2 linked regions of the Rhizobium rhizoryzae genome follow. The protein of the gene in region 2 interacts with the protein of the main gene of each other region in a pairwise test. Links are inferred from orthologs where the notes say so. Each region holds a gene or a part of one and is shown on either strand. Other genes may lie near its edges.

The links. Proteins that work in one complex are often made in the same cells at the same time.
Region 1: the proteins of hupB (region 2) and dnaA interact in binary tests that used the Escherichia coli proteins (3 or more experiments, as listed by UniProt). The link is inferred for Rhizobium rhizoryzae from one-to-one orthologs.

What each region holds. Positions count from the first base shown.
Region 1 is NZ_CP049250.1:642,535-648,351, forward strand. What follows is about bases 1,348-4,217. They hold dnaA (chromosomal replication initiator protein DnaA), read right to left. Parts: upstream 3,638-4,217; coding sequence 2,057-3,637; downstream 1,348-2,056. Other genes in these bases: G6N80_RS09280 (class I SAM-dependent methyltransferase), read left to right, coding at 1,348-1,428; G6N80_RS09285 (class I SAM-dependent methyltransferase), read right to left, coding at 1,425-2,057. In the rest of the region: radical SAM family heme chaperone HemW, read left to right, coding at 1-655; more of G6N80_RS09280, read left to right, coding at 688-1,347; rpsT (30S ribosomal protein S20), read right to left, coding at 4,462-4,728; mutM (bifunctional DNA-formamidopyrimidine glycosylase/DNA-(apurinic or apyrimidinic site) lyase), read right to left, coding at 4,937-5,817. UniProt on the Escherichia coli protein: Plays an essential in the initiation and regulation of chromosomal replication. Binds in an ATP-dependent fashion to the origin of replication (oriC) to initiate formation of the DNA replication initiation complex once per cell cycle.
Region 2 is NZ_CP049250.1:2,975,914-2,981,272, forward strand. The notes cover bases 1-2,935. They hold hupB (DNA-binding protein HupB), read left to right. Parts: upstream 1-1,297; coding sequence 1,298-1,573; downstream 1,574-2,935. Other genes in these bases: lon (endopeptidase La), read left to right, coding at 1-1,109; G6N80_RS20250 (DMT family transporter), read left to right, coding at 1,727-2,623; G6N80_RS20255 (cupin domain-containing protein), read right to left, coding at 2,624-2,935. Outside these bases: more of G6N80_RS20255, read right to left, coding at 2,936-2,968; G6N80_RS20260 (O-acetylhomoserine aminocarboxypropyltransferase), read right to left, coding at 2,976-4,259; G6N80_RS20265 (DUF6455 family protein), read left to right, coding at 4,498-4,920; G6N80_RS20270 (CoA-binding protein), read right to left, coding at 4,950-5,359.

The DNA.
Region 1 (5,817 bases), 2.3 Mb from region 2 along the record:
ACGGCCGAACCAGACTGTCGAGGAATGGGAAAGAGAGCTCAACGAGGCCGTATCCTACGCCGTGGATCACCTTTCCCTCTATCAACTGACCATTGAAGAGGGCACTGCCTTCTATGGGCTGCACAAGGCTGGCAAACTGATCGTACCGGATGGCGATCAATCTGCGGCACTCTATGAGGCAACGCAATCCATCACCGAAGGCTTCGGTATGCCTGCCTATGAGGTTTCAAACCACGCAAAGCCAGGTGCCGAGAGCCGACACAACCTGACCTATTGGCGCTATGGCGATTATGCCGGGATTGGTCCAGGCGCGCATGGGCGCATCAGCCGCGACCGCACAAAGATCGCGACCGCGACCGAACGGATGCCCGAACGCTGGCTTGAGCAGGTGGAAGCCAATGGTCATGGCATGGTGGAGCACGAGATCCTCGAGCGCGAGGAACAGGCCGACGAACTTCTGCTGATGGGCTTGCGCCTTCGCGAGGGCGTGGACCTTGCCCGCTGGCAGCAATTGTCCGGTCGCTTCCCAAATCCGGCGCGCGAGCAGTTTTTACTGGAACACGGGTTTATAGAGCGCCTTGGAAATTCCAGGCTACGGTGCACGCCAGCCGGGATGCTGATCCTCGACGCGGTGGTGGCGGATCTGGCTTGCTGAAACAGCAAACCATTCACTGACAGGAGGATCACATGCCCGTCGATGATCAGTTTGCGCGTAGTGACATGGCCGCCCTTTATGATCATTTCAACGCTCATGGCAAAGATCGGGCCTATTATCTCTCCCTCGCCTCTTCACCCTGCCGCATTCTGGATATTGGCTGCGGTACGGGGCTCTTGACCCTGCCGCTTGCCGCCGATGGTCATCAGGTAACAGGTGTCGATCCCGCCCCCGGCATGCTTTCCATTGCCAAGGCGAAGGATAGCGAGGCGCGGGTGCAATGGGTGCAGGCTGCCGCAGCAGAATTCGATCTCCGGGAGCGCTTCCAACTCGCGATCATGACAGCGCATGTCTTTCAGGTGTTTTTGACTGATGACGATACGCTGAAGGCGCTCAGGAACATCGCTCGACATCTTGAGCCAGATGCAAGGCTTGTTTTTGAAAGCCGCAATCCATCTCGATGTGAATGGGAAACCTGGACGCAGGAAAAGACAAAAACGCGCCGACATATCCTGGGGCAAGGCACTGTGGAAGTCTTCTACCAGTACCGCGACGTCCAGGGCGATCAGGTAACCTTCGACGCGGTCTACACCATGGCAGACGGCGACCGATTGGTGAGCAGCAGTACGCTGCGCTTTCCTTCCCTCGATACCATCACAGATCTGCTTGCTCAGGCTGGATTTTCGATCACGCAGGTCTATGGATGGTGGGACAAGACGCCCTTCGATCCGAACTCGAGCTCCGAAATCATCGTTCACGCGCGGCGGATCTAAACGACCTGTTCGCCGCCATCGGCTTTCCGCGCAAAAACATGGAGCCAGGGCGTTGGCAGGCCATCATAGCCGCCACCCTGTTGCGCTAGGATCTCCAGCGAAGACCAGCCGCGACCATAGTTCAAGCGCAGCCAATCCTGATCAGGATAGTTGTAGTAGCGCCCAAGCCCATCAAAGCCCTCTCCCCGACCAGCCTTGTAGCTGGCGTAGAAGATACCGTTCGGCTTCAGTGCACGCTGGATACGCTGGAGGATATCAGCCAGGTCATGCCGCGGGACATGGAGAAGGCAGGCATTCGCCCAGACGCCATCATAGCTATCGAGCGCGCTGATCTGAGCGAAAGGGAGGACAGCAACGGGAATTCCGAGACGAGCCGAGGCCTGCTCCGCCATCTCGGCAATCCCATCGGTTGGGTGAACCTCAAAACCTTTCGATAGCATCCAGGCGCTATCGCGGCCGCTGCCGCAACCAAGCTCGAGCACCCGCGCATCTTGCGCCAGGAGAGCGCTGAAGCGCGTCAGATGTTCCGAAACAGAATAATCACCTGTGTCTGCGGCATAGCTTGCCGCACGACGACTGTAGAAGGATCGGGTGGCATCAGCATCACAACCCATGCCACCGCGTTTCATCAGGCGTTGTTTTCGTTGATCAGACGCTTGAGCAGTTCGACCTCGTGGCTGAGCTTGGTATCACCAGAAATCAGCTCCTCGATCTTGCGCACAGCGTGGAGAACGGTCGTATGATCGCGCCCGCCAAAGCGGCGACCGATTTCCGGGAATGACCGTGGCGTCAGCGTTTTCGACAGATACATGGCGATCTGGCGCGGTTTGACGATGACACGCGTACGGCGGTTCGACACAAGCTCCTGGCGCGAGACGTTGTAGTGGCGCGCTACGATCCGCTGAATGTCCTCAATGCGAACCCGCTTGGCCTCGCCCGCACCGACGAGATGCGCCAGAAGCTCATCGACACGCCCGATGGATAGCTCCGGTTCAAACGAGCGCCGGAAGATCAACTGGTTGAACGCACCTTCAAGTTCACGGCCCGAATTGGCAACATTGCGCGCGACGTGGCTGAGGATCTCGTCCGGGATATCGAGCGCCTGATCATCTTGACGAGCCATTTCCAGACGGCGCTTCAGCATCTCAAAGCGCATTTCATAGTCCGGCGTTTCCATCTCGATGGCAACGCCACCCTGGAGGCGCGAACGGACGCGAGGATCAAGCGATTCCAGCTCCCACGGTGCACGGTCAGCGGCGACAACCACCTGCTTTGCGCTGTCCAGAAGCATGTTCAGAAGGTGACAGAACTCGTTCTGGATCATCTTGCCCTGCAGGAACTGCATGTCATCGATGATGAGAAGGTCGATGTTGCGCAGCGACTCCTTCAGGGTCAGCGCGTCGTTGTCGCGAATGGCCGTTGCAAAACGCCACATGAAATATTCAGCAGTCAGATAGACGACACGCGGCATACGCGATGAGCCGACCGCCGCATTGGCAATGGCCTGCAGCAGATGCGTCTTGCCAAGGCCCACACCGGAATGGATGAACAGCGGATTGAACCGTACGGCACTTGCACCGGCTTCCGCAATCGTGCGGGCAGCGGCCAGTGCCACCCGGTTCGACGGACCCTCGACGAAGGTGTCGAAGGTGTAACGGCTGTCGAGCGGCGAGCCAAACAGCGGGCTCGCAGAAGCGGTGCGAGCAGATGGCGCTGCAGCCTGTTGTGCTGGCTGGGACTGCGTCGGAAAGGCCGCGATCTGGCCGATTTCGCGCGGACCGCTGGAACGGCGCTGCGGTGCTGCAACGGCAGTTTCCGGCGCTGCTGCACGCTCTTCGCCTGACGGACGAACTGCACGGCTGGCTGTGCGCACCAGGATCTCAACCTTCAGGATCTCAGAATCCTCGGCCTGGAAGATCGAGGTAATAAGATCCAGATAGCGGTTATTGATCCAGGATTTGAGAAAGGTCGTCGGCACGCTGAGACGAACGACGCTCTTGGAGATGGAGTGCAGTTTCAGGCGACCAAACCAGCTTGCATACACGTCAGGGCCGACCTGCGCCTTCAAACGGGCACTGAACCGTTCGAACAGAGCATCATGCTTCATTTCAGATTTTTCCCCTGCCGCCTGGGACTGAACGCTTTCGAACGCCTCGGACACCTGGTTGCCACTCTCCAAAGTCCGGGTCGATACGGTGTTCATATGCATTCCTTGCCGCCTTCTCATGTGTTTCCTGCCGGAAGGTGCCAAAGCCACCCGCCAGGACAAATTCTTGTTCGGCCTCTGCATTCGGTTCTCCTCGCCAGAACCGGCAACATCCGCCTTGGTTGCATTTGCCGCGCGACCCCTCGCACGACGCCGGCTATCCGGCTGCTGGCGCGCCCCCGTGCGCCCCAGGAAGCCCGATCTCACCCTCGTCGATGAAACCAGACCCACACTTCTATCCGAATGCAACGCCCCATTCGGCACGAACGATAGACCGCGGAGCCCATGAGGCACCGATGAATACGCTCAAACTTTTTGAAGAACCGAACTGCAGTCGCGGTCCGGACAAGAGACGAAAATCTGGAGACCTCGGTCAAGCCGAATTCTCTGCGTCGATTTTCTGGAGGGTTCCCCGTGCCTCTTGCTGGGACCCATTAAGGCAGGATCATGGGGGGGAATCAACGACGAATTTTACATAAAATTAAGCCAGGCGCGTTGACTCAGAGCGCCTAATTTGACTCGGAGAAGAGGCTTTCGGGGAGAATCTCAAACGAATCAATGGGATTCGAAAATGACATAGAGACAGATGGCGAGAAAGGGCAAAAAAATAAAAAATCGCTTGACTCACAGACTCTCGAATTTCCCCGACCGACTGCGACAGCCTTGACAGGATCCTCCGATAAATAATTGAAAATAAACAATTATTTCTGTCACTAAGGTGTCATGCAGCTCTTTACCGCCCTATGACCCAAGTTCTTACAGGTCAGAATCACGAAAAGCCCGGTCGATGACCGGGCTTCAAAAATGACAACCGTTTGTGACGGTAATTAGGCGGAGATTGCCTTCACGCGAGCCGCCAGACGCGACACCTTGCGGGAGGCCGTGTTGCGGTGAACAACACCCTTCGTGGCAGCGCGCTGGATTTCCGGCTGTGCTGCGCGGAGAGCTTCTGCTGCTGCTGCTGCATCGCCCGAAGCGATGGCTTCTTCAACCTTACGGATGAAGGTACGAACGCGCGAACGACGCGCCTTGTTGATGTCTGTGCGGCGTGCGATCTTGCGGGTCGCCTTCTTCGCCGAAGTGGTATTGGCCATCTCTGCCTCTCTTCGAATTCGAACCAAAACTCCGCCGTCGCCGCGCCGGGTCTACCTGACCTGTCATCCAGCAATTTGGGAGCAATAGAGGAAGCCGTCGAAGGCTTTCCCAACTGTGGGCGGTCTAATAGCTGGAATGCAGCCCGCCGTCAACGCGCAATTTCGCAGGAATTTTTGCGAAAAGCACGCAAACCTCGAGTCTTGCGAGTCACTTCTGGCACGTTGCGCAGAAGAAGGTTGAACGGCCGGACTGTACGACGCGTTCAATCGTTCCGCTGCAACCCTCTCGCCGACAGGGCTGTCCTTCCTGATCGTAGACCGCAAAACTATGCTGGAAGTAGCCCAGGGAGCCGTCCGTCTGAATATGGTCTCGCAGGCTAGACCCTCCCGCCGCGATGGCATCGGCAATCACGTCGCGAATGGATTGCGTCAGCAGTTGCAGAGGTGGCCGGGCCTTGCCCGTCACGGTCACGAGCGTCGCGCCTCTTCGCAGAGGCGAAAGCGCGGCACGCCAGAGCGCCTCACAGACATAGATATTGCCGAGGCCCGCAATGACGGTCTGATCGAGCAATAGGCTTTTCAAGGGTTGTGAACGCCCTTCGAACCTTTTCGCAAGCAGATCCGCATCCAGGAGATTCCCGGTCGGCTCTGGCCCCATTCCGGCAAAGGCCGGATAGAGATCAAGTTCAGCTCGCGGCCACAGATGCATGAAGCCGAAGCGGCGCGGATCGTTATAGATGACACGACATGCCGTATCGCCACTGTCGAGGTGAAAGACGACATGATCATGCTTGCCATCCTTGGATCGCGCGTGATGAAACTCACCCGGAAGATCGCTCGAGCCGCCTTGTTCGATGCGGAAGGAACCCGACATCCCCAGATGGGCTATAATGGTCATGCCATCGTCGAGATCTATCAGCAGATATTTGGCCCGACGCCCAAGCCCGACAATCCGCCGACCGGACACGCGGGCGGAAAAATCCTCCGGAAAGGGGAAGCGTAGATCAGCGCGGCGGGTTTCGAGCGCAAGCACCGTCATGTTTTCCATCACCGGCGCCAATCCGCGGCGCACCGTTTCCACCTCTGGCA
Region 2 (5,359 bases):
ATCCATCATCGGCTCTTCTCGAAGTGCTCGATCCGGCTCAGAACTCCACCTTCATGGATCACTACCTGGAAGTGGAATATGACCTTTCTGACGTGATGTTCATCACGACCGCGAACACGCTGAATATCCCTGCCCCGCTCATGGACCGCATGGAGATCATCCGGATCGCCGGTTACACGGAAGATGAGAAGCGCGAGATCGCGAAGCGCCACCTTCTGCCGAAGTCAATCAAGGAGCACGCGTTGAAGCCGGAAGAGTTTTCCGTCAGCGACGACGCCCTGACCGCGATCATTCAGCAGTACACCCGTGAAGCCGGTGTCCGTAACTTCGAACGTGAACTGATGAAACTCGCACGTAAGGCCGTGACGGAGATCATAAAGGGCAACACGAAGACCGTCGAGGTCACCGCCGCGAACATTCACGATTATCTCGGCGTTCCGCGGTTCCGCCACGGTGAAGCTGAGCGTGAAGATCAGGTCGGGGTCGTCACCGGTCTTGCCTGGACCGAGGTCGGAGGCGAATTGCTGACGATCGAAGGCGTCATGATGCCGGGCAAGGGTCGCATGACCGTAACCGGCAACCTGAAGGACGTGATGAAGGAATCGATTTCTGCGGCGGCATCCTATGTCCGTTCGCGTGCTGTCGACTTCGGAATCAAGCCGCCGCTCTTCGACAAATCGGACATCCATGTCCACGTTCCGGAAGGCGCAACGCCAAAAGACGGTCCGTCCGCTGGTATCGCAATGGCAACTGCCATCGTGTCCATCATGACGGGAATTCCGATCTCCAAGGATGTCGCCATGACGGGGGAAGTCACCCTGCGTGGTCGGGTTCTGCCCATCGGTGGTCTGAAGGAAAAGCTTCTCGCTGCACTGCGCGGTGGCATCAAGAAGGTTCTGATCCCGGAAGAGAACGCGAAGGATCTGGCGGATATCCCGGACAACGTGAAGAACAACATGGAGATCATCCCTGTATCGCGGATGGGTGAGGTTCTGGAGCATGCGCTCCTGCGCAAACCGGAGCCGATTGAATGGGATGGAACGGTTGAAACGACGGTCATTGCTGCTGTTGACGGCAGCGACGATACGGGTGCGACTGTCGCTCATTGAGCATCATAGGGTGTAGATTATGCACCTCTTGTGGAAAAAGGCCGGTATTTCACCGGCCTTTTTTGTGAAAACTGCTGAGAGCCCCTTGTTTTTCAGGCAATCGCAGAGCTTTTGGTTGGGCGAAGGGCGGCATGAATCGTTGCCCCGACTAGGTCCATTTGTGTGAAACCATTGAAAGGGGTGGAAACATGAACAAGAACGAATTGGTATCCGCCGTTGCTGAAAAGGCTGGTCTGTCCAAGGCAGACGCCGCATCGGCTGTTGACGCAGTTCTCGATGCCGTTCAGGCTGAACTGAAGAACGGTGGCGATGTTCGTCTCGCAGGCTTCGGTAGCTTTTCCGTATCGCGCCGCGAAGCTTCGAAGGGCCGTAATCCATCGACCGGCGCTGAAGTTGATATCCCGGCTCGTAACGTTCCGAAGTTCTCGGCCGGCAAGGGCCTGAAGGACGCCGTCAACAGCTAAGGCTATTTAGCATGCGTTTTCCGAAGCGCAGCTGTTTTGAAGATCCAAGCCCGGCCATCGTGCCGGGCTTTCCATTTGATGGCGAACCGTTGACTTGTTATCGGTGTGATCCGGGGTCGACAGTTGCGGCCAGCAGTAACGACGGATATCTCCATGAACGCGCACCAGCCGAAAAGCCTGATCCGCTCTCCTGCCATACTGGGCGCGCTCTTCATGATCCTGGCAGGGATTGTGTTTGCAGCGATCAATGTTCTGACCCAATGGCTGGCCATGGTACTGCACTTTCCAGCCTCCTCCATGGCGTTCTGGCAATATGCCATTGCAACAGCCTTCTCCTTGCCCTTGCTGATGAAGCTTGGGATCAGGGCAATGCGAACGCGCCATCCGATCCGTCACCTGCTTCGCGTCGTCCTGGCCGCTCTGGGAGTTCAGGCCTGGGCCTACGGTCTGGTGACTGTCCCGATCTGGCAGGCGATTGCCCTTGTCATGACGTCGCCGTTCTTCGTCATCATCGGCGCCCGTCTGTTTCTGGGCGAGACTGTTGGTCTGCACCGTTGGTCGGCAACCGCAATCGGCTTTACAGGCGCTATGATCATTCTACAGCCTTGGGCAGACAGCTTTTCAGCAACCGCGCTCCTACCCGTTCTGGCTGCTCTGCTCTGGGGCGGTTCATCCCTGATCATGAAGAACCTGACGCATCATGAACCGGCCGAGACCGTCACGATCTGGTTGTTCGTGCTGCTGACACCCATCAATGCCGCTCTTGCCTTTGGTACCGGCTTTGCCCTGCCACAGGCCTCAACGCTTTGGCTACTCGTTCTGGCGGGCTTCTTGACCGCTATCGGGCAATATCTACTCACGCTCGCTTACAGCGTTGCCGACGCCGCTTACGTGCAGCCGTTCGATGACCTGAAGTTGCCGCTCAACGTGCTCGCTGGCTGGGTCGTGTTTGGTTATGCGCCGAGCGGGTATCTGTGGCTGGGCGCACTGCTTATTCTGGGGGCGTCGTTGTCGCTGATGCTGAAAGAGGCACGGCAGCAGCAGCGGTGATCACAGTCGAATCACGTAGTCCTTGCGAGTCGTTTCAATGACTTCCCAGGTTCCCTTGAACCCTGGTCTGAGGATCAGCCTGTCGCCCGCCTTGAGATGAATGGGCGCGCCACCATCTGGGGTCACGACGGAATGGCCTTCAAGAATATGGAAATACTCCCATTCGTCATAAAGAATACGCCATTTGCCGGGCGTTGATTCCCAAATCCCGGCATAGACGCCGCCATCCGCCTCTTCAACATTCCATGTCCGGAACCGCGGCTCACCGGAAATCAGCCGATCAGGCGCTGGCGCGCCCTCCTCCGGCTCAATGGATGCAATATCAAAGCGGACGACGTCGTTCATCTTATCCTCATACCTTCGAGAGCGACTGCTCGAGATCGGCGATGATATCCTTCAGATCCTCGATGCCAATCGACAAGCGCACGACGTCCGGCCCTGCCCCGGCAGCCGTCTGCTGTTCGGGCGTCAATTGTCGATGGGTCGTTGAAGCGGGGTGAATGACCAGCGAACGTGTGTCGCCGATATTGGCCAGATGCGAAAAAAGCTTCAACCCTTCCACAAACGTCTTGCCAGCCTCATAGCCGCCCTTCAGGCCGAAGGTGAAGACCGCGCCGGCGCCAGATGGTGAATAGCGTTGCTGCAGACCATGATTCGCATCATCCTCCAGTCCGGCATAGGAAACCCAGGAAACTTTCTCGTGCTTTTTAAGCCACTTCGCCACCGCCAGGGCATTGTCGCAATGCCTTTGCATACGAAGCGGAAGCGTCTCGATACCGGTCAGCAGCATGAAGCAGTTGAAGGGTGAAATCGCAGGTCCAAGATCGCGCAGGCCAAGAACGCGGCAAGCGATGGCAAAAGCGAAATTGCCGAACGTCTGATGCAGCACGACACCGGCATATTCAGGCCGCGGCTCGGACAACATCGGATAACGTCCTGATGCGGTCCAGTCGAAGGTGCCTCCGTCCACGATGATGCCACCCATCGAATTGCCATGCCCGCCGAGGAACTTGGTCAGGGAATGCACGACGATATCGGCTCCGTGCTCAAGGGGACGAACCAGATAGGGGCTAGCCATAGTGTTATCCACGATCAATGGAAGGCCATGCTTCTGAGCGACTTCTGCAATCGCCGCAATGTCCACAAAGGTGCCGCCAGGATTGGCAAGACTCTCGATAAAGATCGCCTGCGTGTTCTCGTCGACTTGCGCGGAGAAGGTTTGCGGATCTGCAGGGTCTGCCCAACGTACGTCCCAGCCAAAATTCTTGAAGGCGTGTCCGAACTGGTTGATGGAGCCTCCGTAGAGACGGCGTGCAGCGACAAAATTGCTCCCGGGCTTCATGATCGTATGAAAAACGAGCATCTGCGCTGCGTGGCCCGAAGCGACGGCAAGAGCCGCGGTGCCGCCTTCCAAGGCAGCAACCTTCTCCTCCAGTACCGCCTGAGTGGGATTCATAATTCGCGTATAGATGTTTCCGAACTGCTGCAGTCCGAAAAGAGCCGCGGCATGATCGGCACTTTCGAAGACGTAGGACGCTGTCTGGTAGATAGGCGTCACTCGGGCGCCTGTGGCCGGATCAGGCTTTGCGCCTGCATGAATTGCAAGTGTGGAAAAGCCCGGATTGTCGGTTGTCATAGTGGTTCCTCCCTTGAACGAATACCGCCGTGTTCGGCTGACTGAGGCACACTATAGACAGCGCCATGCTCCGGCGACAAACCGCCAAACGCCATAAACCGGACTGCATTGAGAAATTCTTTGCGCGGTTCGACGCTGCAGACGGAACTGCTGCTTCCCCGATAAGGACTTGATCCGGATCAAGGTGGCTGCTCACAGACGTGCCACACTGCGAGCCGGATCGTCAGGAGGCATCAGCATGGCTATGAACGAAGCATCGGGAAGTTTCGCAGCGCGCTTGTCGCATCTCTACGGAAATATTCGCAACTGTTTCCAAACCTTATCGGAATTGGATGAGCTGGGACCGGAGCTCCAGAGCGAAATTGCAGCAGATCTGGGTATAGACCGTCACCGGCTGCTGGAGCTGAACCGCCTGGCCGCGAATGGCGCGGAAGAAATGGAACGGTTGATGCAGGCCCTGCATATCGATCCGGTCGAGGTGCGCCTTCTGTCACCGAACCAGTTCCGCGAGATGCAGTCGAATTGCTCGCACTGCGCGTCGAAGGAGCAATGCCGACACGACCTTGGCATGCATCAGGCACCGGAAAACTTTGCCGCATACTGCGTGAACGCAGGCGAGATGAACGCGCTTCGGGTACAGCCGGATTTGCTGGTGGACTAGCGCTCCCGAACCTCTCGACCCGTGTCGGTTCAATGCACTGGATGGTGCCCGAGCAGTCGAGGATATTCGATTGCCGGACACCGATCCATGACAACCTGCACACCAGCTTGCTCTGCCCGCACCGCCGAACTTTCTTCCCTCACGCCCAACTGGGTCCAGAGGACTTTTGGGCGCGGAGAAAGCGCAAGCGCTTCATCGACAACTTCAGCCAGATATTCCGAGGCACGGAACACATCGATCATGTCGATCCGTTCGGGAATATCGCCCAGGTGACCATACACCTTCTGGCCAAGAATCATCTTGCCAGCCTGACCCGGATTGACGGGAATGACGTGGTACCCCTTGGAGAGCAAGAAGCCCATTACGCCATGGCTGGGTCGGCTAGGGTTGGGAGACGCCCCCACGAGAGCGATTGATTTAACGGATTTCAAGATGTCCG